DNA from 3 places in the Micromonospora xinjiangensis genome. Region 1 is predicted to be linked to each of the others. Evidence: riboswitches for the same ligand, from Rfam matches in the RefSeq annotation. Region 1 holds a riboswitch; each other region holds the start of a gene.

Region 1 (6,981 bases):
AGCTGAAGGTCAACCAGAAGAAGTCGGCCGACCTGCAGAAGAAGATCGAGCCGCTCGCTCTGCAGTCCGAGATCGCGATGAGCCGGGTCGGTGACCTCGCCTCCCGCTACTACATGAGCGGCCCCTCGCAGGAGGTCGGTGCGCTGCTGGTCAGCGCCAAGCCCGACACGCTCACCGAGCAGCTCACCATCCTGGACCGGCTGGCGCGGCAGGAGCGGAAGCAGGTCGAGGGCATCCTCAAGATCCGCGCCAAGTACGACACGCAGAAGCAGAAGCTGGACGCCCTGATCGTCACGCAGACCAAGCAGCGGGACGACCTGGCCGCCAAGAAGAAGAACATCGACGCCGAGATCAAGCGGCTGGAGAAGCTGCTGCCGAAGACCGTCGTCCGGCCGGAGAACTGCCCGACGGTCAAGGGCGTGGTCAGCGAGGCGGCCCGCGTCGCGATCAAGACGGCCTGCCAGCAGGTCGGCGACCCGTACGTGTGGGGGGCCACCGGCCCGAACTCGTTCGACTGCTCCGGCCTGACCCAGTACGCGTACAAGGCCGCCGGGATCAGCCTGACCCACTTCACCGGTGCACAGTGGAACGAGGGCAAGGCCATCCCGCGCTCCGAGGCGCGCCCGGGTGACCTGGTCTTCTTCTTCAGCGACCTGCACCACGTGGGGCTCTACCTCGGCAACGACCAGATGGTGCACGCGCCACGGGCCGGTAAACCGGTCCAGGTGGCGAGTATCAACAACATGCCGGTCGCCGGCTTCCGGCGACCCGGCTGATCCACCGCCCACGACGAGAGCCCCCGGTCGATCCGACCGGGGGCTCTCGCGTTCGCCGCCGACCGTCAGGGCCCGGTCGGCCCGTCGGCCGTCACCGGGGCGCCCCGATCGGGGACGGGAGCAGCAGCACGTCGTCGAGGTTGACGTACATGATGCGGTGGCCGAACTGGACCTGCACGTACCGCAGGTCGCCCCGGACGACCGTCCAGTCGCCGGGCGACGAGCCGTCGAAGGTCACCGCGCGGTAGTACTCGCTCGGCAGGATCCCGCCGACCGCGTACCGCTGCCCGGCCGGGAACGTGTACTGCAGCGGCGAGATCGTCTGGTACGGCACGCCGGCCGGGTACGCGTCCTGCTCCGGGTAGGCGCGGCCGTAGACGGGAATCGTGGCCTTCCCCGGCTTCGGGGTCGCCACGAGCCCGGTGGCCCACTTCGCGGTCGGCGCCGAGGCGGGGTTCTGGAACCACGCCTTCTGGCCGAGGTACCAGATCGCGGTCCAGTCGCCGCGCACCTCGGCCACCGCGTACGTCTGCCCCGCCGAGGCGCGGGCGCCGTGGTCGGAGACGTACATGGTGTTCGGCGTGCCGTCCGGGCGCTCGCCGAGGTCGTTGACGAGCGGGGCGTCGTGGCTCGGCGCGCTGTGCAGGACCACCGCGGAGGAGCCGCGCAGCGGGCAGGGCTCGGCGGGCGGCGGCGGGGTCGGCACGCCGGGCGGCTGCTGGTTGCAGCCCTGGAGGGCCGGCCGGTTGGTGTCGAAGTCGGGGTCGATGGTGACCAGGCCGGTCCGCGCGGTGCCGGTGGTCCGGAACGGCGCCTTCAGCAGGTCGAAGTAGTGCGACCAGTCCCAGTACGGGCCCGGGTCCCAGTGCATGCCGGCGACGGTCGAGGCCACCGTGCCGGGCACGTTGTCGTGGCCGATGATGTGCTGGCGGTCCAGTGGAATGTGGAACTTGTGGGCCAGGTACCGGACCAGCTTCGCCGAGGTGCGGTACATCGCCTCGGTGTACCAGGTGCCGTGACCGGCGAAGCCCTCGTGCTCGATGCCGATCGACTTGGCGTTGACGTACCAGTTGCCGGCCTGCCAGCCGACGTCCTTGGCCTTGACGTGCTGGGCCACGTGGCCGTCCACCGAGCGCAGCGTGTAGTGCCAGCCCAGGTAGTCCGCTCGCTTCACCAGGTCGACGCTCGGGCCGTAGTACCCCTCGGTGTCGTGGATGACGATGTACTCGATCTTCTGCTGGGCCGGTCGGTTACCCAGGTCGTGGTTGCCGTAGTCGCCGGCGCCCGGGCCGTACTGCTCGTACGGGGCCGGGATCCACTCGCAGCCGAGGCCGACGGGGCACTCCAGCCCGTCGGGCCGCTCCGCCCGGCGCAGCCCGAGCCGGTGCAGGGTGTCCGCCCGCACCGTCACCGCCTGGGCGGCGAGGGTGACCTGGTGACCGTCGTCGGTCCGACGGCTCGCGCCCGCGCGGATCTGGTCGTACACCTCGTCGGCGAAGGCGGTGGCGGTCGCCTCGGTGTCGGCGCCCGAGTAGCGGGCCACCGCGCCGTACCAGGCCCCCGCGTCGGTTCCGGTGCCGACCGGGCCGCCCAGCTCCCTCTGGTACGCGGCGAGCAGCGCGGCGCCCCCTCGGATGTTGGTGGCCGGGTCGGCGCGCAGCGCCTCGACCGGCGCCCCGGTGAGCGCGGCGGCGGCCTGGAGCGTCTGCAGCGCGGCGGCGGGCGCCCTGTCGGCCCCCGCGGCTCCCGCCGGTGCGTCCACGGTCATCGGGCGGGACGTGTCCCCGCGCGGGTCCTCTCCCTCGTCGACGTGGAAGCCGGAGGGCAGGCTCGCGACGTGGGCCGCGTCGGTGAGGTGCAGCGGGCCGTAGCCGCCGCTGGTGCTCGGCGTGCCGGCGTGGGTGTCCCATCTGGACTCCAGGTACGAGACGCCGAGCAGGACGCTCTCCGGCACGCCGTACTCCGCCGCCGCGGCGGCGTACTGCTGCTGTCGGTCACCGCCCGACGGGGCGCCGGCGAGCGGGGCGGCGCCGGCCGGAACGCCGGCGAGGGGCACGGCCACGGTGGCGGCGACCAGCGCGGTGGCGAGCAGGCCACGCCTGCCCCTGGACATGGTGGGAAGGTGCATCGAACCCCCAGGAATGGACGGGTCAGGTATTTGTCACCTTCACTCCGTCACCGCACCGGGGTCAATACCTTTCCGTCGTCGGACCGAATTCGAAGAAAACTTTCGACATCGCACCGGCCGTCCGCCGACGTGGTGGCGAGCACGGAGTGTCACGGCGCGAAGGGTTGCGGATCAATAACGGGGCTCTCTAGTCTGGTCAATCGTCGGCCCGGTAGCAGGTCCGTCCAACCCGGGCGGTAACGGTCCGACACCGCCGAGTCGCTCGACGAGCGAGCCGGGGACCCAGGTTCCCGGGGTGAATCCGCAGCCAATGCGGTAGGGCGCCTCCCTTCCCGCCCGAACCCGTCAGCTAACCCGGTAGGCGGTCAGGAAGAAGGAGTACGGAGCCCGGTGGCCCACCATGCCCCGCGGCCGCCGTCGATCGGGCCGGTGACCGCCGGCCCCTCGACGGACGCGCCGCGTTCCCGCTGGTCCCGCTTCACCACCGCCCTCGCCGCCCTCGTCGGCGTTGCCGTCATCCTGACCGGCAGCGCGACAGCGGCCCACGCCGACCCGTCGATCGCCGAGATCGAGCGCCAGATCGACGAGGACTGGAACAAGCTCGAGCCCGTCATCGAGCAGCACAACGCCACCCGCCAGGCGCTCGCCGCCAAGCGCACGCAGGCCGACGCGTTGGCCGACCGGATCAAGCCCCTGCAACTCCAGGTCGACCAGGCTATGAACGAGGTCGGCGCGCTCGCGGTACGGGCGTACAAGGGCGAGGACGTCTCCACCGTCAACGCCGTGCTGGGCAGCCGTAGCCCCGGCGAGCTGGTCGGCCAACTGGAGCTGCTCGACCGGTTCGCCCACAGCCGGCAGCAGGGTGTGCGGCAGGTGGCCGACCTGCGCGACGAGTTGATGCGCCAGAAGGCCCCGCTCGACGCCCTGGTCGCCCAGCTGACCCGGGCCGAGGCCCAGTTGGCGGCGAAGAAGAAGCAGATCAACGCCGAGATCGACCGGCTGCAGAAGCTGCGGATCAAGGTGTACGGCAACGGTGGCGGCGGCCCGCTGCGGCCCGCCCCGTGCCCGGCCACCTACCCGGGCGGGCCGGCCGGAGTGGCGGTCAAGTTCGCCTGCGCGCAGATCGGCAAGCCGTACGTCTGGGGCGCCGAGGGCCCCGACGCGTACGACTGCTCGGGCCTGGTGCTCGCGGCCTGGGCCAAGGCCGGTGTCGCCCTGCCCCACAACGCGGCCCAGCAGCGGCGGGTGACGAAGACGGTGAGCCGGGCGGACCTACGCCCCGGTGACCTCGTCTTCTACTACAGCGACCTGCACCACGTGGGCATGTACGTCGGCGGCGGCTGGGTGGTCCACGCCTCGCAGGCCGGGGTGCCGATCAAGATGAAGAAGGTCGACGACGGCCCCATCCACAGCTTCGGCCGGCCGGGCTGACGCGTACGCCGAGAAGGGGGCCCGCTCCGACCCCGGAGCGGGCCCCCTTCTCGTGGTGTCAGCGGGTCGGCCAGGTGCGCCAGTTCTGCCAGGACCGGCTCGGGGTCGGGCCGCGCTGCCCCTGGTAGCGCGAGCCGTAGACCGCCGAACCGTAGGGGTGCTCGGCCGGCGAGGAGAGCCGGAAGATGCAGAGCTGCCCGATCTTCATGCCCGGCCAGAGCGTGATGGGCAGGTTGGCCACGTTCGACAGCTCCAGCGTCACGTGGCCGGAGAAGCCGGGGTCGATGAAGCCCGCGGTGGAGTGGGTGAGCAGGCCGAGCCGGCCGAGGCTCGACTTCCCCTCCAGCCGCCCGGCCAGCTGGTCGCCGAGCGAGATCACCTCGAGCGTCGAGGCGAGCACGAACTCGCCGGGGTGCAGCACGAACGGCTCTCCGTCGGGGACCTCGACCACGGAGGTCAGGTCGTCCTGCTGCCGGGCCGGGTCGATGTGCGTGTAGAGGTGGTTGTTGAAGACCCGGAAGAGCCGATCGAGACGGACGTCGATGCTGGACGGCTGGACCAGGGTGGGCTCGAACGGCTCCAGCCCGAGCGTGCCGGCCTTGATCTCGGTGACCAGGTCGCGGTCGGAGAGCAGCATCGCACCACCATAGCGAGGCTTCCTCGAAGGTCCCCATCCGGTGCGGGTGACCAGCGCGTCGCGGTCGCTCCTCGTACATTTGTTCGATAGAATGCCCACATGGCTTCCTGGTCCGAATTCGCCGCTGACGAGCCCCGGCTCGCCGACGGGATCCGCGTTCTCATGCAGCAGTACGGTCCGGGCTTCGGCTATCTGGCCACGGTCCGTGCCGACGGCGGGCCCCGGGTGCACCCGGTGTCACCGGTGATCACCGACGAGGGTCTCTTCTGCTTCATCATCGACTCGCCCAAGCGGCGTGACCTGGAGCGCGACGGCCGCTACGCGCTGCACTCCTTCCCGCCGGAGGAGAGCGACGACGAGGCGTACGTCGCCGGCCACGCCCGCCCGGTCACGGACCGGGCCCGGGTGGCCCGGCTGGCGGCCAGCGCCGGCGCCGCACCCCAGGTCGACTGGCGGCTGTTCGAGTTCACCGTCGACGTGGCCATGCTCGCCCGGCGCGACTCGGGCAGTGCCGGCGGTCCCGGCGAGGGGCGGGGGCGTCCGGCCGTGCAGGTCTGGCTCGACCCCCGGGCCTCCGACCGTCCGGCCGATCACGCGCCGGTCGTCCCGCAGACCCGACCCGCCCGCCGCGAGCGTCGCGACACCCAGCGCTCGGCCGCCTGACCGCGTCCTGGGGAGGAAGACACCGGTGCCGGCCCCGTCGTGACGGGGCCGGCACCGGTGGTACGCCGCGACGTCAGGCCGCGCGGTAGGCGTTCCACGCGGTCAGCATCCGGCTCGCCTGCCCAGGGGTGAACTGGTACATGCACGAGTCGTAGCTGTAGTCCATGAAGTTGGTGATCGGGTCCAGGCCGGCGGCCGGGCAGGTGTCGCGCCCGGTCGGGCAACCCGAGGCGGGCGAGGCCTCCGCCGGGGTGTCGCTGACGCTGTCACCCGTGGTCGAGCAGCCGCCCTGGAAGGTGTGGTAGAGGTTCAGCCAGTGGCCCACCTCGTGAGTGGCGGTGTCGCCCTGGTTGTAGTTGGTGGCGGTGCCGCCGGGCAGCGACTCGCTCAGCACGACCACACCGTCCATGCTGTTGAGCCGCCGCTGCGGGAACGTCGCCCAGCCGAGCAGGTTGTCACTCAGCTCACCCAGGTAGACGTTCAGGGTGTTCTTGCCGCCCTCGCGCAGCGACGTCTTCATCGACCGCTCCGCCGAAGAGCCCTCGACGATCGGGTACCAGGCCGGGTTGGTCACCCGGTTGATCTTCGTGAGCTGGAAGGCGAAGGCCGTGGGTGCGCCGCCGGTCGCGCCGCTGTAGGCCTGGTTCAGCACCGAGATCTGGTTGTTGATCATCGAATCGGGGATGTTGCCGCCGGCCCGGGTGTTGTTCTCCTGGATCACGTGCACGACCACCGGGATGGTGACGGTGGCGAGCGGGGCGACGGCGGCCGTCGTACGCCGGTTGGCACGCTCCCGCAGCGCGGCGGCGAGGTCGGCCTCGCGCTCCTGCACCTGCTTGGCGGTCAGCTCGTTGGGTTCGTGCTTGGCGACGCCACCGGCCTTGACGCGGGCGTCGGCGTGGACGTCGGCCGGCTCCACGCAGGTGCCCGCCGGGGCGGCGGAGAAGGCCGAAGCGGCCGGTACGACGCCCACCGCGGCGGTGCTGAGCAGCAGCGCGAGGGTTGTCGACGCGACACCGGCGGCACGCCGGGTCAGCAGGTTGGGACGGAGTCCCATGGGCCCACCTCTTTCTGGCGGCGTGACAGGGGGTATGTCACGCCGTGGTCGAAACGTGAGGCAGACGTTACAAGCAATCGAAAGATTTGAGAACGCCCATACCTTGTCGTACGGAAACTTCTTGCTCCGGTCCGGCGGGCCGACCGCCGGCTCTGATCGTGGCCGGGCGGGCAGGGACCACGGCGGTAGGAGAGGGCGCGCGGAGGGGTACCTGGATGCACCCGGTCGGTGACTCAGGTACAGTGGTCCCGCCTGCGGGTGTAGTTCAATGGCAGAACATCAGCTTCCC
Region 2 (6,981 bases), on a different contig from region 1:
GCAACCCCACCCCGGAGGTGCTGCCGGGCGCCTGAGCGCCCGACCAGCGCCCGCCGGGAAGCGAGGACGCGCCCGCGCGCCGCGCCGACCGGCGGACGCTCACCCCTCCAGGCCCGACAGGTCCACGTCGCCGACCTCGCTGACGGCCCGGATCGCGGTCACGGAGGCGTACCCCTCGGCGAGCAGCGCCAGGTCGGTGCCGGCCTGCGCGGCCTGCCCCGGCTCCTCCAGTGAGGTGCGGACGAAGCCGTGCCCGGCCTCGGCGACCGTCATCTGCACCTGACCGAAGGTGGCCAGAGTGCCGCGGCGTACGCCGCGCAGCCGCTCCTGGGGCAGGTCCGGCGCGTTGACGTTCAGCACGCTCTCCGCGGGGGCGGCGGTGAGCCGGGGCAGCAGGTCCAGGGCGACCCGGGCGGCCGTCGACCAGTGCCGCTCCGCGTCCCGTACCCGCCCCGCCGCGGCCACCGCCGCGCCGCCGCTCGCCGCGGTCGCCTCGCCGGCGCTCAGCACGTCGAGTGACACCGCCATGGCCCGGCAGCCGTTCGCGGCCGCGGTGAAGGCGGCGCCGACCGTGCCGGAGTGCAGGATGGCCCGTCCGGCGTTGGCGCCCCGGTTGACCCCGGACAGCACCACCGACGGCGGGGGCCCGAACGCGCCGTGCATCGCGATCAGCGCGATGAAGCCGGGCGAGCCGCCCACCCCGTACGCCGGCACACCGGGCAGGTCGGGCAGGGGGTGGTCGCGCACCACGACGTGTCCCTCCCGCTCCACCGCCGTCATCGCGGCGCTGGTGCCGCTCGCCTCCTCCAGCGGGGCGGCGACCACGACGTCCAGGCCGCGTTCCACGGCCGCCCGGGCCAGCGCCTCGATGCCGGGCGCGCCGATGCCGTCGTCGTTGGTGACGAGCACGCGGAGGGTCATCGCTCGACCGCCCGGTCGGCCAGCTCGTCCGGAGTGGTGCGTTGCTGCGGGCGGGAGGCGGCCGGGACCAGCTTCACGCGGTCGACCAGGCCGGTGATCGAGTCGAGCCGGCCGGTGCCGAGACCGTGCCGGGTGACGTTCAGCGCCCCGGCCGCCGCACCCGTCCGGATCGCCGTACGGATGTCGCCGCCGGCGGCGACCACGGCGGCGACGCCGGCGGTCATCGAGTCGCCGGCTCCGCGCGGGTCGGCCGTCTCGAGGCGGGGCATCTCCACCTCGAACACCTCACCATCGACAAGCGCGAGGGCAGGCCGGTCGGCCCGGCTCACCACGACGCTCTCGGCGCCCGCGTCGTGCAGGTCGAACATCGCGCGGGAGAGCTGCTCCTCGTCGTCCTCGGCGGCCCGGCCGTCGCGGATCAGCTCCTCGTGGCTCACCTTGAGGAAGAAGACCCCGCTCTCCAGGACCGCGGTGAGGTGGTCCCCGGAGAGGTCGACCACCACGCGCCCGCCGTTCGCGCCGAGGTCGGCGGCGAAGCGCCGGTAGAGGTCCGGCGGGACCAGCGTGGGATCGTTGGGCCCGCTGAGCACGCTCACCGGGGCGCGCAGCCCCTCGCCGAGCGCCAGGTTGTAGAGCTCGTCCAGCTCGTGGCGGCTCAGCGGCTGGCCGGGCACCTCGACGATCTCCCGTCGGGTGCCCTCGCGCCGGTCGTGCACGTAGCCACCGCTGCCCGAGTCGCGGACCACCACCTTCAGGTCCACGCCCTCGCTCACCAGCAGCGGTTCGAGGACCTGGCCGATCTCCCCGCCGAGCGCGGTGCAGAGCACCACCTCCCCACCGAGGGAAATGATCATCCGGGCCTGCCAGACGCCCTGCCCGCCCGGGTGCAGGTGGATCTCGGGCTGCCCGGCCGGTTGGTCGACGGTCACGGTCAGCAGGGGCGTGGGGGCGAAGACCATCACGTGTCCGCTCATGCGCCGTGTCCGTCCATCGTGTGCACCTCCGTTGGCGGTCAGGGCTGTGTGATTCCCCACCGCTTGACCGTTATGCGAAGGTCACCCGAACGTGCGATGTCGACCCGGTTGCCACCCGGGGTGTTGCCGGGCGGGGCCCGGTGGGCCAGGATCGGGCGACCGACGGCGGCGGGGAGACGGCGTGCTCAGGCGGGATTCCTTCAGCTACACCGTCCAGGCGCGCTGCGCGCTCACCGACGCGGCCGCCCTGCTCGGCGACCTGAGCCGGCAGGGCGAGCTGCATCCGCTGATCGTGCGGGTCCGCCGGGTGCCGGCCCGTCCGGGAGCGCGGGCCAGTTACACCGTCACGGATCGGTTGACCGCGGGGCCGGTGCGGTTTCCGGTGACGTACCAGGCCGATGTCCTCGTCGACACGACCGACCAGATCGTGACGGTGGCCCGGCAGTGGCCCGCCACGACGGTACGCAACCACACCCGCCTGCGCGCCGAGCCCGGCGGGCTGGTCCGGATCGACGTCGAGATCACGCTCGCCGCGCCGGCGCCGCTCTTCGCGTACGCCTTCCGGCAGGCCCGGGCCGCGCACCTGGCGCTGGCGAACCGGCTCGGTGGGGTGCTGGACGGCGAACCGGGCGGGCCGCCGGCCGTGACCTGACCACCGGTGCGTGCGGTCGCGGCGCCCGGTCAGCCCCTCGGTCGCCCGGCCGCCGTGGCCGGTCGGCGCGTGGTGGGCGGGACCGCCCGCCGCGTCCGGCCCCACGGCTTGTACGTCGACAGCACCGTAGCGATGATCATGAGAGTGGTGGACACGGCCGGGGCGATGATCAGGTCGGCGCGGTCGCGGGGCGGCAGGGCGGCACCGAGGTCCCCGGCGGCACGCAGGTTCGGTGTGAGCAGCGCCAGCACGAGCACGACCATCACCGTGGTGATCAGCAGCTTGACCAGCACCCAGCGGTGGCGCAGGAGCCCCCACGGGGTGAGCAGGCTGCTGGCGACGCCGATCACCCAGACCATCACGCTGAGCGGCGCGAAGAGTGTCGTGCCGACGAGGGCGGCGACCGGGTAGACCACGGCCGGGTCGGCCCCGCGCAGGACGGCGACGCCGAGGGTGAGCAGCACGAGGTCGGTGCCGAGCCACCCCAGCGAGGTGACCAGGTGCAGGGTGAGCAGGGCCTTGCGGGCGGTGGGCGGTGTCCGGCTCATGTGGGTGATGCTGCCCGCGTCGGCCGCCCGGATCGTCCGACCACCGACGACACCCGGCCTACGCTTCGGGACGTAGCGACCCGGCGCGGTGCCCGGTGGGTGGCCGCCACCTGGCGACCACCCACCGGCGCGATCAGTACACCGACAGGTGCACGTGGTTGGTGTGGTCGCTGGACGGGTCGCCGCCCGCCCCGCTGTACGACTTCCATCCGCTGCTGGGCAGCCAGATCTGCCGATACCAGATCACGTAGAGCACGGCGAGCCGGTCGGCGTTCCGGATGAAGTACGCGGCCAGGTTGTTGCCGTACGTCTTGTCGCCGCCGGTGGCGTCACCGCCGAAGCCGTTCTTCTGCGCGGCGAAGTCGCACGCCCGCCCCTTCGGGTGCTCTCCCGAGCCGCCGCTGCGGTAGCACGAGACGTAGCGGGTGAAGCCGGCCGCCTTGGCCTGGTTGAGCGCGTGCAGCATGCGGGGCGTGATGCAGCCGTTGGCCGGGGTCGGGTCGTTGACGCTGCACGACTCCTTGGGCCAGGACCCGTCGGAGTTGCGGGGTGCCGGGGCGGCGTTCGCGGTGGAGGTGCCGCGGTTGGAGCCGCCGCTGGCGGCGCGGGTCGAGTTGCTGGTGGCGACCTCGAGGGCCCGCTCGGCCTGCTCCTTGCGCTTGGTCATGACCGCGACCTGCTTGCGCTGCTCGCGGATCTCGCCGTCCACCGCGGCCCGGGTGCGGGTCATCTCGTCCCGCGTCTCCATCAGCTCACGCAGTGCCCGGTCCTCGTTGGCGGCGACCGCGTCGAGCGCGGCCGCGCGATCCAGGAAGCCGTCCGGTGAGTTGCTGTTGAGCAGCGCCGACACGGCGGCGAGCCGGCCGGTGCGGTAGGCGACGCCGGCGATCTCGCCGACCTTGCCGCTGCGCTGGGCCAGCTCTCCCTCGATCGTCTTCAGCTCGGCGGTCAGCTGTTGCTGGCGCTTCGTCGACCGCTCCAGGGCCGCCTTCGCGTCGAGGTAACCCCGGCTGGCCGCGTCGAGCTGGGCCCGGAGGGCGGGCGTGCCGCCCTCGTCGTCCTGCGCGGGTGCGGCGGCGGCCAGAGCGGCCGGGGGAGTGGCCGCGATGGCGGTGCCGGGGGTGAGCGCGACGCAGAGGGCGAGCGTCGCGGCGATCAGGGCCGCCGTGCGGGCGGCGCGTCGTCGTACGGGTGCCACTGGTGGCATGCACATGTCCTTCCGTCAGCCGCCGACCGGGTTAGCTGACGGGTTCGGGACGGAAGATCCCTACCGCTGACGCGGATGCACCCCACGAACGTGGTTCCCCGGCTCGCCCGTGCGGGCGATTAGGCGACGGTCCCCGCCGGCGCCGGTGGGCGCCGCCTGGCGGAGGCCGGGACCGAGCCTACCGGGGCCGGTGGGGCTGGTGCAGCAGATGTGACTCCGCGTGCCGCCACAACTACCGGTAAATCGGTCATAGGGGGACGATACACGCCAAGAATTAAGGTTGTCCTCATTACCACTCCACCGCCCCGCAGGCCCCAGCGGCCGCACCGGGCTCGATCTGCAACGTGGCGTGCTCGATGTGGAAGTCCTCGTGCAGGGCCCTGCGGGCGGCGGCGAGCACGGTAGCGATCTCGGCTCCGGGTGCCATCGTGAGGTGCGCGGAGGCCACCTCCATGCCCGAGGTGAGGGTCCAGACGTGCAGGTCGTGCACGTTGGCGACGCCGGGTACGGCGGCCAGCCGGTCGCGCACCGCGCTCACCTGGAGGTGCTCCGGTGCGGCCTGGACGAGGATCCGGACCGCGGCCCGCCCGAGCCGCCAGGTGCGGGGAAGGATGAACACGCCGATCGCCACCGCGACCAGCGGGTCCGCCCACCACCAGTCGGTGACCGTGATGAGGGCCGCCGCGCCGATGACGCCCAGCGAGCCGAGCAGGTCGCCCAGCACCTCGAGGTAGGCGCCGCGCAGGTTGATGCTCTCCTGCGCGCCCGGGCGCAGCAGTGCGAAGGCGACCACGTTGGCGAGCAGGCCGAGGACGGCCACGGCCAGCATGGGGCCGGCCAGCACCTCGGGCGGGTCGCCGAAGCGGCCGACCGCCTCGACCACGACGTAGACCGCGACCCCCGAGAGCAGCACCGCGTTGGCGAGCGCGGCGAGCACCTCGAGGCGGTAGAGGCCGAAGGTGCGCTGCGGGTTCCCGGTGGCCCGGCGCCCGGCGGTGATCGCCGCGAGGGCCATGCCGATGCCCAGCACGTCGGTGAACATGTGCCCGGCGTCGGAGAGCAGCGCGAGCGAGCCGGTGCGGAAGGCGGCCACCGCCTCGACCAGCATGAGGGCGGCCAGCAGCGCGAAGGCCGCCCAGAGCCGGCCACGGTGGTGCTGCGCGGCGTTCGCCACCGACCGCTCATGGTCATGACCTGCGCCCACGAGACCACCCTCCGCGCGACCGTTCCGACCGGTCCAACATATGCTCACATCGCTATGTATGCAAGTGAGGGGTCGGGCGGTCCGCCGACCGGGGCGGGAGCCCTCAGCCCGTCGGATCGATCGTCGTGAGCCGCTGGGTGGCCCGGGAGAGCGCCACGTAGAGGGTCCGGACACCCGAGCCCGGATCCGACCGGATCTCGCTCGGGGCGATCAGCACCACGCCGTCGTACTCCATGCCCTTCGCCTCCAGGCTGGTCACCACCTGGAGACGGGGGGCGCCGAGCGCGCCGAGCCAGGCGGCCACCTCGTCACGGCGGGGCACCGGGGTGATGACCCCGACCGTCCCCTCCACCTCGCCGAGCACCCGGGTCACCGCCGCCACGGTGGTGGTCTCCAACTCGGTCGCCGGCACGACCAGCTCGACCGGGTCGACACCCGTGGAGCGGACCGCGGTGGGCAGCGCGAGGTCGGGATCGACCCGCCGGATCTCGGCCGCCGCCACCGCGAAGATCTCCGAGGAGTTGCGGTAGTTGGTGGTGAGGGTGAAGTGGTGCCGCCGGCGGCGGCCCAGCGCCTGGTCCCGGGCCCGCGCCAGCTCCCCCGGGTCACCGGTCCACGCGGTCTGCGCCGGGTCGCCCACCACCGTCCAGGAGGCCAGCCGGCCCCGCCGGCCGATCATCCGCCACTGCATGGGCGACACGTCCTGCGCCTCGTCCACCACCACGTGCGCGTACTCCCGGTAGTCCGCCGGGCGCTCCCGGGCCGCCTCCCGCGCCGCCCGCCGCCGGTCGGCGTACGTGCTCAGCTCCCGGACCCCGCCCGCGAGCTGGAACGGGTCCCGCTTCGGCCGGGCCGGCTGCACCGGCTTGCCGAGCAGCGCGTCCAGCTCGTCGAGCAGCGCGATGTCGGCGATCGTCAGCCCGTCGGCGTCCAGCGTCCGGTACGCCTCCGACAGCAGCCGGATCTCGGCTCCGGAGAGGACGCCGCCCGCGTACCGCCGCAACCGCTCCGGACGCGCCAGCCAGCCGAGCACGTGGCGCGGGTGCAGCCGGGGCCACCAGGCCTTGAGGAACTCCCGGAACTCCGGCCGGTCGGCGATCTCGTCCTCGAAGACGCGCTGCTCCGGCAGCCGGCCGACGCCCAACCGGCGTGCCTGCGCCCACAGCGCCGCGAACACGCCGTCGAAACCCGCGCGGCGCACCTCGTTACGCCGTGCGCCCCGGGGCAGGGCCCGGTCCCGGATCGCGTCCAGCTCGCGGCGGTCCAGCCGCAACAGCTCACCCCGGTAGAGCAGGCGCAGCTCGTCCGGGCCGTCCGGCACCGCGTCGCGGACCGCCCGCTCCAGCACCCGGCGCATCCGCAGCGACCCCTTCACCGCGGCCACCTCGGGCGGGTCGGTGCGGGTGGCGGTCATCCCCGGGAAGAGCGTCCCGAGCGAGTGCAGGGTGGCGGTCTCCTCGCCGAGGGAGGGCAGC
Region 3 (6,981 bases), on a different contig from region 1:
CGTCGAACAGGACGTCCTTCAGGCGTACGTCGGTGAGTTCCGCGCCGGTGAACCGGGAGCCGGTGATCACACAGCGCTCGATGGTGACACCGGTCAGCGCGCCGCCGGAGAAATCGGTGCGGGCAATCTCGCAGCCGTGCAGGCCGCCGGTCTCCCAGGTGGCCCCGCTGAGGTCCGCACCGGCGATGCGACTGCTGCGGACGCGGACACCCTCCAGTCGCGCACCGGGTCGGGACGCGCCCTCGACGAGGGCCTCGGTGAGCCCGTCGGTCAGTTCGGTCACGCTGTCGAGGTCGTCGGGGTGGAGGTCCGGCAGCAGGAGCCGCACGTCGCCGATCGTGGTGGTGCGCACGTGTGCTCAACCTGCCGGGACGCGGGCTGGGCACGCCGCCCGGCGGCGCGGACCCGGCCGTGCCGGGGACTCGCGGGATCGCGGGCCCCCGGCCGTCGCGGTCGAGCCGATCAGAGGCTGAGGCGCTGACCGGGGAAGATCAGGCCGGGGTCGTCGCCGACCACGCGCTCGTTCCGCTCGTACAGGGCGTGCCAGCCACCGGCCACGTGGCGCGCCTCGGCGATCTGCGAGAGGGTGTCGCCCGGCTGGACCACGTACGTGTGGCCGGTCGCGGCGGGCCGCTCACCACGGGTGGTCGACTTCTCGCCGCCGCTGGAGCGCTCCGGCTCGGGCGACGGCTTCGACGTCGACCTCGCGGTGGACTTCGACGACTTCGAGGTGGACTTGGACGACTTCGAGGTGGACTTCGAGGACGTCGCGCCGGCCTTCTTGCCGCAGGTCGGCCAGGCACCGATGCCCTGGCCGTCGAGCACCTTCTCGGCGATCGCGATCTGCTCGCCACGGGTGGCGAGGTCGGCGCGGGCGGCGTACTTCTTGCCGCCGTAACCCGCCCAGGTGCTCTGGGAGAACTGCAGGCCACCGTAGTAACCGTTGCCGGTGTTGATGTGCCAGTTGCCGCCGGACTCGCACTGGGCGATGGCGTCCCAGTTGACCGCGGCCTGGGCGGGCGCCGCGCCGAAGAGTGCGACGGCGCCGGTGACCGCGCCTGCGGCCAGCGTGCCGACGGCGGCGCGACGGGCGGTCACGGCCCGGTGACGGGCGTTGTACGAAGATGACATGGATTTCCTCCACGCCGGCGAGGTGAGCTGTCGGGTTCGGGCTGAGGAGCCCGGCCGCGGATGGGCGGCTTCACCCCGAGGCGCCCGGCACGGGAGGCCGGTGGCGCCGAGGAACGGTGGGTCCCCCGCTCCTGCCTGAATCACGAGTGCCGACGACCGGCGGCAGGATTTGGCGTTACCGGTCGCGGTGTCCACGTTGGCGAACCCGATCGACGTTAGGCACCGTTCAGGTCGATCGCCCACTGCCTGTGAAGTTGTTCACCGGTCCACACGGGAGCGCCGTTTCTCCAGTTGCGGGCCCGCGGGAGGTGTGCTGCGGCCGCCGCGGCGCACCCACCGGGCCGCCCATCCATGATCTTATGTATCGATGCTCAGTCCCACTCCTCTCATGCGTCTCGTCGCCGGCGTCTGGGGTTTCAAGACCCTCGCGGTCGGCGTGGAGCTCGGCCTGTTCACCCGACTCGCGGGCGGACGGACCATCACCGTCGACGAGGCCGCGGCCGAGTTCGGGCTGGCCGAGCGCCCGGCCGACATGCTGCTGGCCGCCTGCGCCTCGCTCGGCCTGCTGCGCAGGGCCGGCGACGGATACCGCAACTCCGAACTGGCCGAGCAGTTCCTGGTCGAGGGTCGCCCGTACTACTTCGGGGGGCAGGTCAGATACTCCGACCTGCGCACGTACCTGCCGTGGCACCGCATCGCCGACGCGCTGCGCACCGACCGGCCGCTCACCTGGGACCCGGCCACCCAGCAGTCGATGTTCGACACGAGCGATCCCGAAATGATCGCCCAGTTCTGGGACGCCATGTACTCCACCTCCAGCTTCACCGCGCGCGCCCTCGCCGAGGCGTACGACTTCGGCCCGTACCGTCGGCTGCTGGACGTGGGCGGCGGCGCCGCGGCGTTCCCGATCGAGCTCTGCCGCCGCCTGCCGGACCTGCGGGCGACCGTCCTGGACCTGCCGCACGTCTGCCTCCGCGCCGAGGAGCAGATCTCGGCCGCCGGCCTGACCGGTCGGATCGAGGCGCTGCCCGGCGACTTCCTCGCCGACCCGGCGCTGCCGGAGGGTCACGACGTGATCCTGTTGAGCATGATCCTGCACGACTGGGACGAGCCCACCAACCGGGCGCTGCTGGCCCGGTGCCACGCGGCGCTTCCACCCGGCGGTGCGCTGGTCGTCTGCGAACTGCTGTTGAACGACGAGCGCACCGGCCCGCCGGAGGCCGCGCTGATGGGCATGAACATGCTCGTCGAGACCGAGGGCGGCAGGAACTACTCCGCGGCCGAGTACGCCGCCTGGCTCACCGACGCCGGGTTCGTCGACGTCCGTACGGTGCCCTTCGACGCGCCGGGCGCCAACGGGGCGGTGATCGGTCACCGCGCCTGACCGGCCTCCAGCAGGCGGCCCGTGGGCGCCACCCATCCCCGGCCGCGCGCAGTGCCGTCGCAGGCACACCGCCGCACCCCGCCGTCACCGTGCGCCGCGTGACGGGTGACGGATGGTGATAGTGGCCGGTCAACCAGCCTGTCGCGGCGTGATGACTGCGACATGACGACCAGCATGCCTGGAGGACGTCAGGGGGGTCGGCGAGAATCCGGGCGGAGACCACGGCAGAAGTGCCGCCCCAGTCGTGGTTTACCGGGGGGACGCAGTGGTGAAGGTAGGGCGGCACACGAATCCCAGGGGGGACGACCATGTCCGAGACAAGCCGTAGCGATGCCGTCACAGACCGCCCCGAGGGGGTGAGTGACCCGCTGCTGTGGAAGCTCGCCCTCGAGGTGGCCGACGCGCACGAACCCGACGGCGAGGGCGGCTGCCGCAACCTGCTCTGCGCGGGCGAGGCGTGGCCGTGCACGGCGTGGAACAACGCGCAACGCGCGTTGCGGGCGGCCCAGGGCGAGGGCGCGGAGGAGCCGACCACCCCGTTCGCTCGGGATGCCGCCGCCGGCTGGGCCGGCGCCTCGGTGGTGCCCGCGGCGCGCCGCGGCACGACCGCCCACGTACGGGGGGCGGAGACGAGCGCCTCCGCGGCGTAACGGCGGGGCGTCGGCGCGCCTCGGACACCGGGGCTACCTCCCGACCGGGCGCACCGGGCAGCCCCGGGGCGCCGCCGCCGATGACCGGTGACGCAGGAGCTGAGCGGCGCCGGCCAGCGCGGCGGCCCCCGGGTGACCGGCGGGCGGCGCCAGGGCAGCCGCTCGGCCGGTGCGCGACGAGGGCTCCGACCCGGCGACCCGGGCGAGGGGCCGCTACGGCGGCGGTACGGGGGCCACCGGCGAATTGGGGGTGCGCGGCGGCCTACCGTCCTCTACGGTGCCGCGGTGACCCTCGACATCGTGAGCCTCGCGGACCGCCCGGATTTCGCCCCGCTGCTGGACGAGGACTTCGAGGGGGCATGGCCGCAGTTCATGCTCTGGGATCCGATGGGCTCGGTGTACTACAGCGTCGCCCACGACCTGTACCCGGAGTTCGTGTTCGTCGCCGTCGACCCGGCCGACCCGGGACGCGCCGTCGCCCGCGCGTACGCCGTGCCGTTGCGCTGGACCGAGCCGGAACTGCCCGACGGCGGCTGGGACCGGGTGATCCAGCGGGCGACCATCAACCGTCTCTCCGGCGCCGAGACCAACCTCGTCTCGGCGTTGGAGATCTGCATTCGGCCCGACCGGCGCGGCACCGGGCTGTCCGCGCTGATGCTCGACGCCATGCGCCGCGCGGTCGCCAAGCAGGGGTACGACACCCTGGTGGCGCCCGTCCGGCCGAGCGGCAAGCACACCCGGCCCGACCTGCCGATGACCGAGTACGCGGGGCAGGTCCGGGCGGACGGCCTGCCCGTCGACCCGTGGTTGCGGGTGCACGTCCGAGCGGGCGGGCGCGTCGAACGGGTGGCGCCCCGGTCCATGACGATCACGGGCACGCTCGCCGACTGGCGTCGCTGGACCGGCCTGCCGTTCGACACCAGCGGCCCCGTGCACGTGCCGGGAGCACTGGTGCCGGTGCACTGCGACGTGGCGCACGACCACGCCGTCTACGTGGAGCCCAACGTCTGGGTGCGGCACCGCCTGTAGCGCCAGTGCCGGCGCCGCGCCGCCGGAAGGCACCGAACGGGTGATCGCGCCGAAGCCGGCTCGCCCCGCCCGGTCGGGCGGGACAATGGGCTCGGGAACGAGAGGCACGCGACGGGGGTCAGGCCGTGCTCGGAACCGGCCTGCTGGCCCGGCTGCGCCACCGTGACCCGGGGTACGCCGCGCTGCGCCGCGCCACCCGCCTGACCCTGGTCGTGTCCGCCGTCTTCTACACCACCCGATACGCGGCAGGCGATCCGGTCACGGCGGTGTACGCGCTCTTCGGCGTGGTCGCGATCGGGGTGTTCGCGCAGCTGTCGGAGCCGCCCCGGCGACGGGCCCGCATCCAGCTCAGCGCGCTGCCGGTGATCTGGGCGTTGGTCGTCGCGGGCACCCTGCTGGCGGGCAACACCTGGGCCGCGACCGGCGGCATGCTGCTCATCGGCTTCGCCGTGGCGTTCGCCGGTGTCGCCAATCCGCGTCTGGCCGGTCTCGCCGGCGCGTTCCAGCTCTTCTACATCCTCTCCTGTTTCCCCCCGTACCAGCCCGACACGGTGCCGCAGCGGCTGATCGGCGTCACGCTCGGGATCCTCCTGTTGGCCGTCGCCGAGGTGGTGGTCTGGCCGGACCCGGCTCCGGTGCCCTACTCCCGCCGCCTCGCCGACGCCGCGGACCGTCTCGCGGCGTTCCTCGACACGACGACGCCGGACGGTCCGGGCCGGGGTCCGCGTGCCGCCCGGCACGACGAGGCCACCGAGGCGGTGAACCGGCTGAGCTTCGGGCGGCTGCCGCCGGCGGAGCGGCCCACCGCGGTCGACGCCCACGATCGCGCCCTGCGGGCCTGCGAGGCGTCGTTGCAGGGGCTCTTGGTGAAGGCCGGCCGGTACGTCGCGGAGTATCCGCCGGAGCAGGGCTACGACGCGACGGCGGAGCGGCTGTTGGCGCAGTGCGCGGAGACGACCCGGGCGGTGGGCGGTACGCTGCGCCGCGACGCCCCGGCCGTCGCCCTCGACGCGCTGAACGCCGCCCTCGACGCGGCCGGGCGGGCGTACGTGGGCGTCCCGATCGGCGCGGACGGCGGTGTGGACCTGTCCCGCCTGTGCCGGGACGCGAGCGTGGTGGCGCTCGGGGAGCAGGTCCGCGTCCTCGCCGTCTCCGCGCGGGCGGTCGTCGGCCTGCCCTCGGGCGGCCCGCACGCGGTGCGGAGCACCTACCAGAGCGTCTTCGCCGACGCCCGCCACCGCACGGTGGGGCCGTACTGGCAACAGGTGCGGGCGCACCTGACCTCCCGCTCGGCCTCGTTCCAGATGGCGTTGCGGCTGGCCGCGGCGCTGGCCGCCGCCCGGGTGGTGGCGGGCGTGCTGTCGCTCATGCACGGCTTCTGGGTGCTGCTGGCGACCCTCACGGTCCTGCGCACCTCGGCCGCGGACACCCGCACCGCGTTACGCCCGGCGGCGGTCGGCACGGTCGTCGGTGCGGTCGCCAGCGGCCTGCTGCTGCTCGTCGTCGACCGGCAGATCATCCTCGCCGCCGCGCTACCGTTCGCCATGCTGCTGGCCTTCACCCTCGGCAACTGGGTGGGCCAGGCGCCGGCGCAGGCCATGTTCACGGTGACGCTGACGCTCGTCTTCGCCCAGCTCGCGCCGGCGGGCTGGCAGCTGGCCGAGGTCCGGCTGGTCAACGTGCTGATCGGTGGGGCGGTCGCCGTCCTGGCCGGCCTGCTGCTGTGGCCCCGCGGGACGCGGGCCAACCTGTGGCGCAACGCGGCCGCCTCGCTCGCCGCCAGCGGGGACCTGCTCGGGCAGACCGTGGAGGCGATGCTCGGTGGCGAGGTGCCCGAGCGCGCCGTGCAGCGGGCACGCCGCGAGGTCGTGCTGGCGGACTCCGCCTACAGCCAGTACCGGTCGGAGCGGCACGACCCGGGGACCAGCCGGGTGGACTGGCAGGCGGTGCTGAGCGCCGCGCACCACGGGTTGCAGGGCGCCGAGTCGCTGCTGTACCGCGGTCAGGGCGGCTGCCTGGCGGACTGCCCGGAGGCGGTGGCGCAGCTGCGTTCCACCACGCAACGGTTGCGATCGGCGTACGACGAGGTCGCCGCGCAGCTCGCTCGGGGCGACACGCCCCACCCACCGGTCACTCCCACCCGGTGTGTCGAGGCGCTGCGCCCGATCCGCCCGTTGCTCGCCCGGCCCGGCATCCCGGCACGGCACCTGGTGGCGATCCACATGCTGCTCGCCAACACCGCCGAGCACCTCGCCCGCGTCGGCCCGCCGGCCGGGCCGCGGCCGTGAGCGGCGCCGTCCATGTCGGACGGACGAGCCGACGGGTCACCCCGGACCGTGCGAGCGCCCGGGGCCGGGCGCCCCGGCGTGCGGCCGGACAGCCGGCACAGGCGCCGTGACGAGCCGCGCGAGCAGCTCGGCCGCCGCGTCGAGCAGCTCGCGCTCCTCGGTGACGAGCAGGTCGAGCAGCAGGCCACGGGTCGCCGCGAGGGCGAGCCGGGCCCGGCGGCGGGCCTCCGCCTCGGCGAACCCGAGCTGGACGAACATCTCCTGAACCGGCGCGGCCCACGCGGCGATGACGAAGGCGCGGAACGGCTCGGTCCAGGACCGGTCGTGGAGCGCGTGCGCGTAGATCTCGAAGAACAGCCGCTCCGCCGGGGCCAGCGCGGGGTCGGCCAGACGCCGCCAGAACCGGCGGCCGACCTCGACCGGGTCGTCGACGTCGGCGGCGAGCAGGGCGAGCGCCGCCCGCTGCTCCTCCTCGACCCGCCGCACGACCTCCGTGAGC

The links. A riboswitch is a leader RNA that binds a small molecule or an ion and turns the genes downstream of it on or off. The one in region 1 is predicted to bind cyclic di-AMP.
Region 2: another riboswitch for cyclic di-AMP. It lies ahead of SM573_RS21030 (coiled-coil domain-containing protein); the one in region 1 lies ahead of SM573_RS13110 (C40 family peptidase).
Region 3: another riboswitch for cyclic di-AMP. It lies ahead of SM573_RS16455 (transglycosylase family protein); the one in region 1 lies ahead of SM573_RS13110 (C40 family peptidase).

The regions. Positions count from the first base shown of each region.
Region 1 covers NZ_JAXCFO010000003.1:268,334-275,314, forward strand. Annotated here, with positions in the region: gene SM573_RS13100 (C40 family peptidase) at 1-776, shown strand, start outside; gene SM573_RS13105 (N-acetylmuramoyl-L-alanine amidase) at 868-2,889, opposite strand; cyclic di-AMP (ydaO/yuaA leader) riboswitch at 3,146-3,282, shown strand; gene SM573_RS13110 (C40 family peptidase) at 3,295-4,335, shown strand; gene dcd (dCTP deaminase) at 4,394-4,972, opposite strand; gene SM573_RS13120 (pyridoxamine 5'-phosphate oxidase family protein) at 5,072-5,635, shown strand; gene SM573_RS13125 (zinc metalloprotease) at 5,709-6,692, opposite strand; tRNA gene SM573_RS13130 (tRNA-Gly) at 6,947-6,981, shown strand, end outside.
Region 2 covers NZ_JAXCFO010000005.1:470,237-477,217, reverse strand. Annotated here, with positions in the region: gene SM573_RS21055 (STAS domain-containing protein) at 1-35, shown strand, start outside; gene surE (5'/3'-nucleotidase SurE) at 100-921, opposite strand; gene SM573_RS21045 (PfkB family carbohydrate kinase) at 918-1,895, opposite strand; gene SM573_RS21040 (SRPBCC family protein) at 2,077-2,547, shown strand; gene SM573_RS21035 (hypothetical protein) at 2,577-3,095, opposite strand; gene SM573_RS21030 (coiled-coil domain-containing protein) at 3,229-4,293, opposite strand; cyclic di-AMP (ydaO/yuaA leader) riboswitch at 4,307-4,438, opposite strand; gene SM573_RS21025 (cation diffusion facilitator family transporter) at 4,592-5,506, opposite strand; gene SM573_RS21020 (HelD family protein) at 5,610-6,981, opposite strand, start outside.
Region 3 covers NZ_JAXCFO010000004.1:218,546-225,526, reverse strand. Annotated here, with positions in the region: gene SM573_RS16460 (pentapeptide repeat-containing protein) at 1-352, opposite strand, end outside; gene SM573_RS16455 (transglycosylase family protein) at 463-1,131, opposite strand; cyclic di-AMP (ydaO/yuaA leader) riboswitch at 1,130-1,316, opposite strand; gene SM573_RS16450 (methyltransferase) at 1,499-2,515, shown strand; gene SM573_RS16445 (hypothetical protein) at 2,824-3,165, shown strand; gene SM573_RS16440 (N-acetyltransferase) at 3,451-4,194, shown strand; gene SM573_RS16435 (FUSC family protein) at 4,320-6,482, shown strand; gene SM573_RS16430 (TetR/AcrR family transcriptional regulator) at 6,519-6,981, opposite strand, start outside.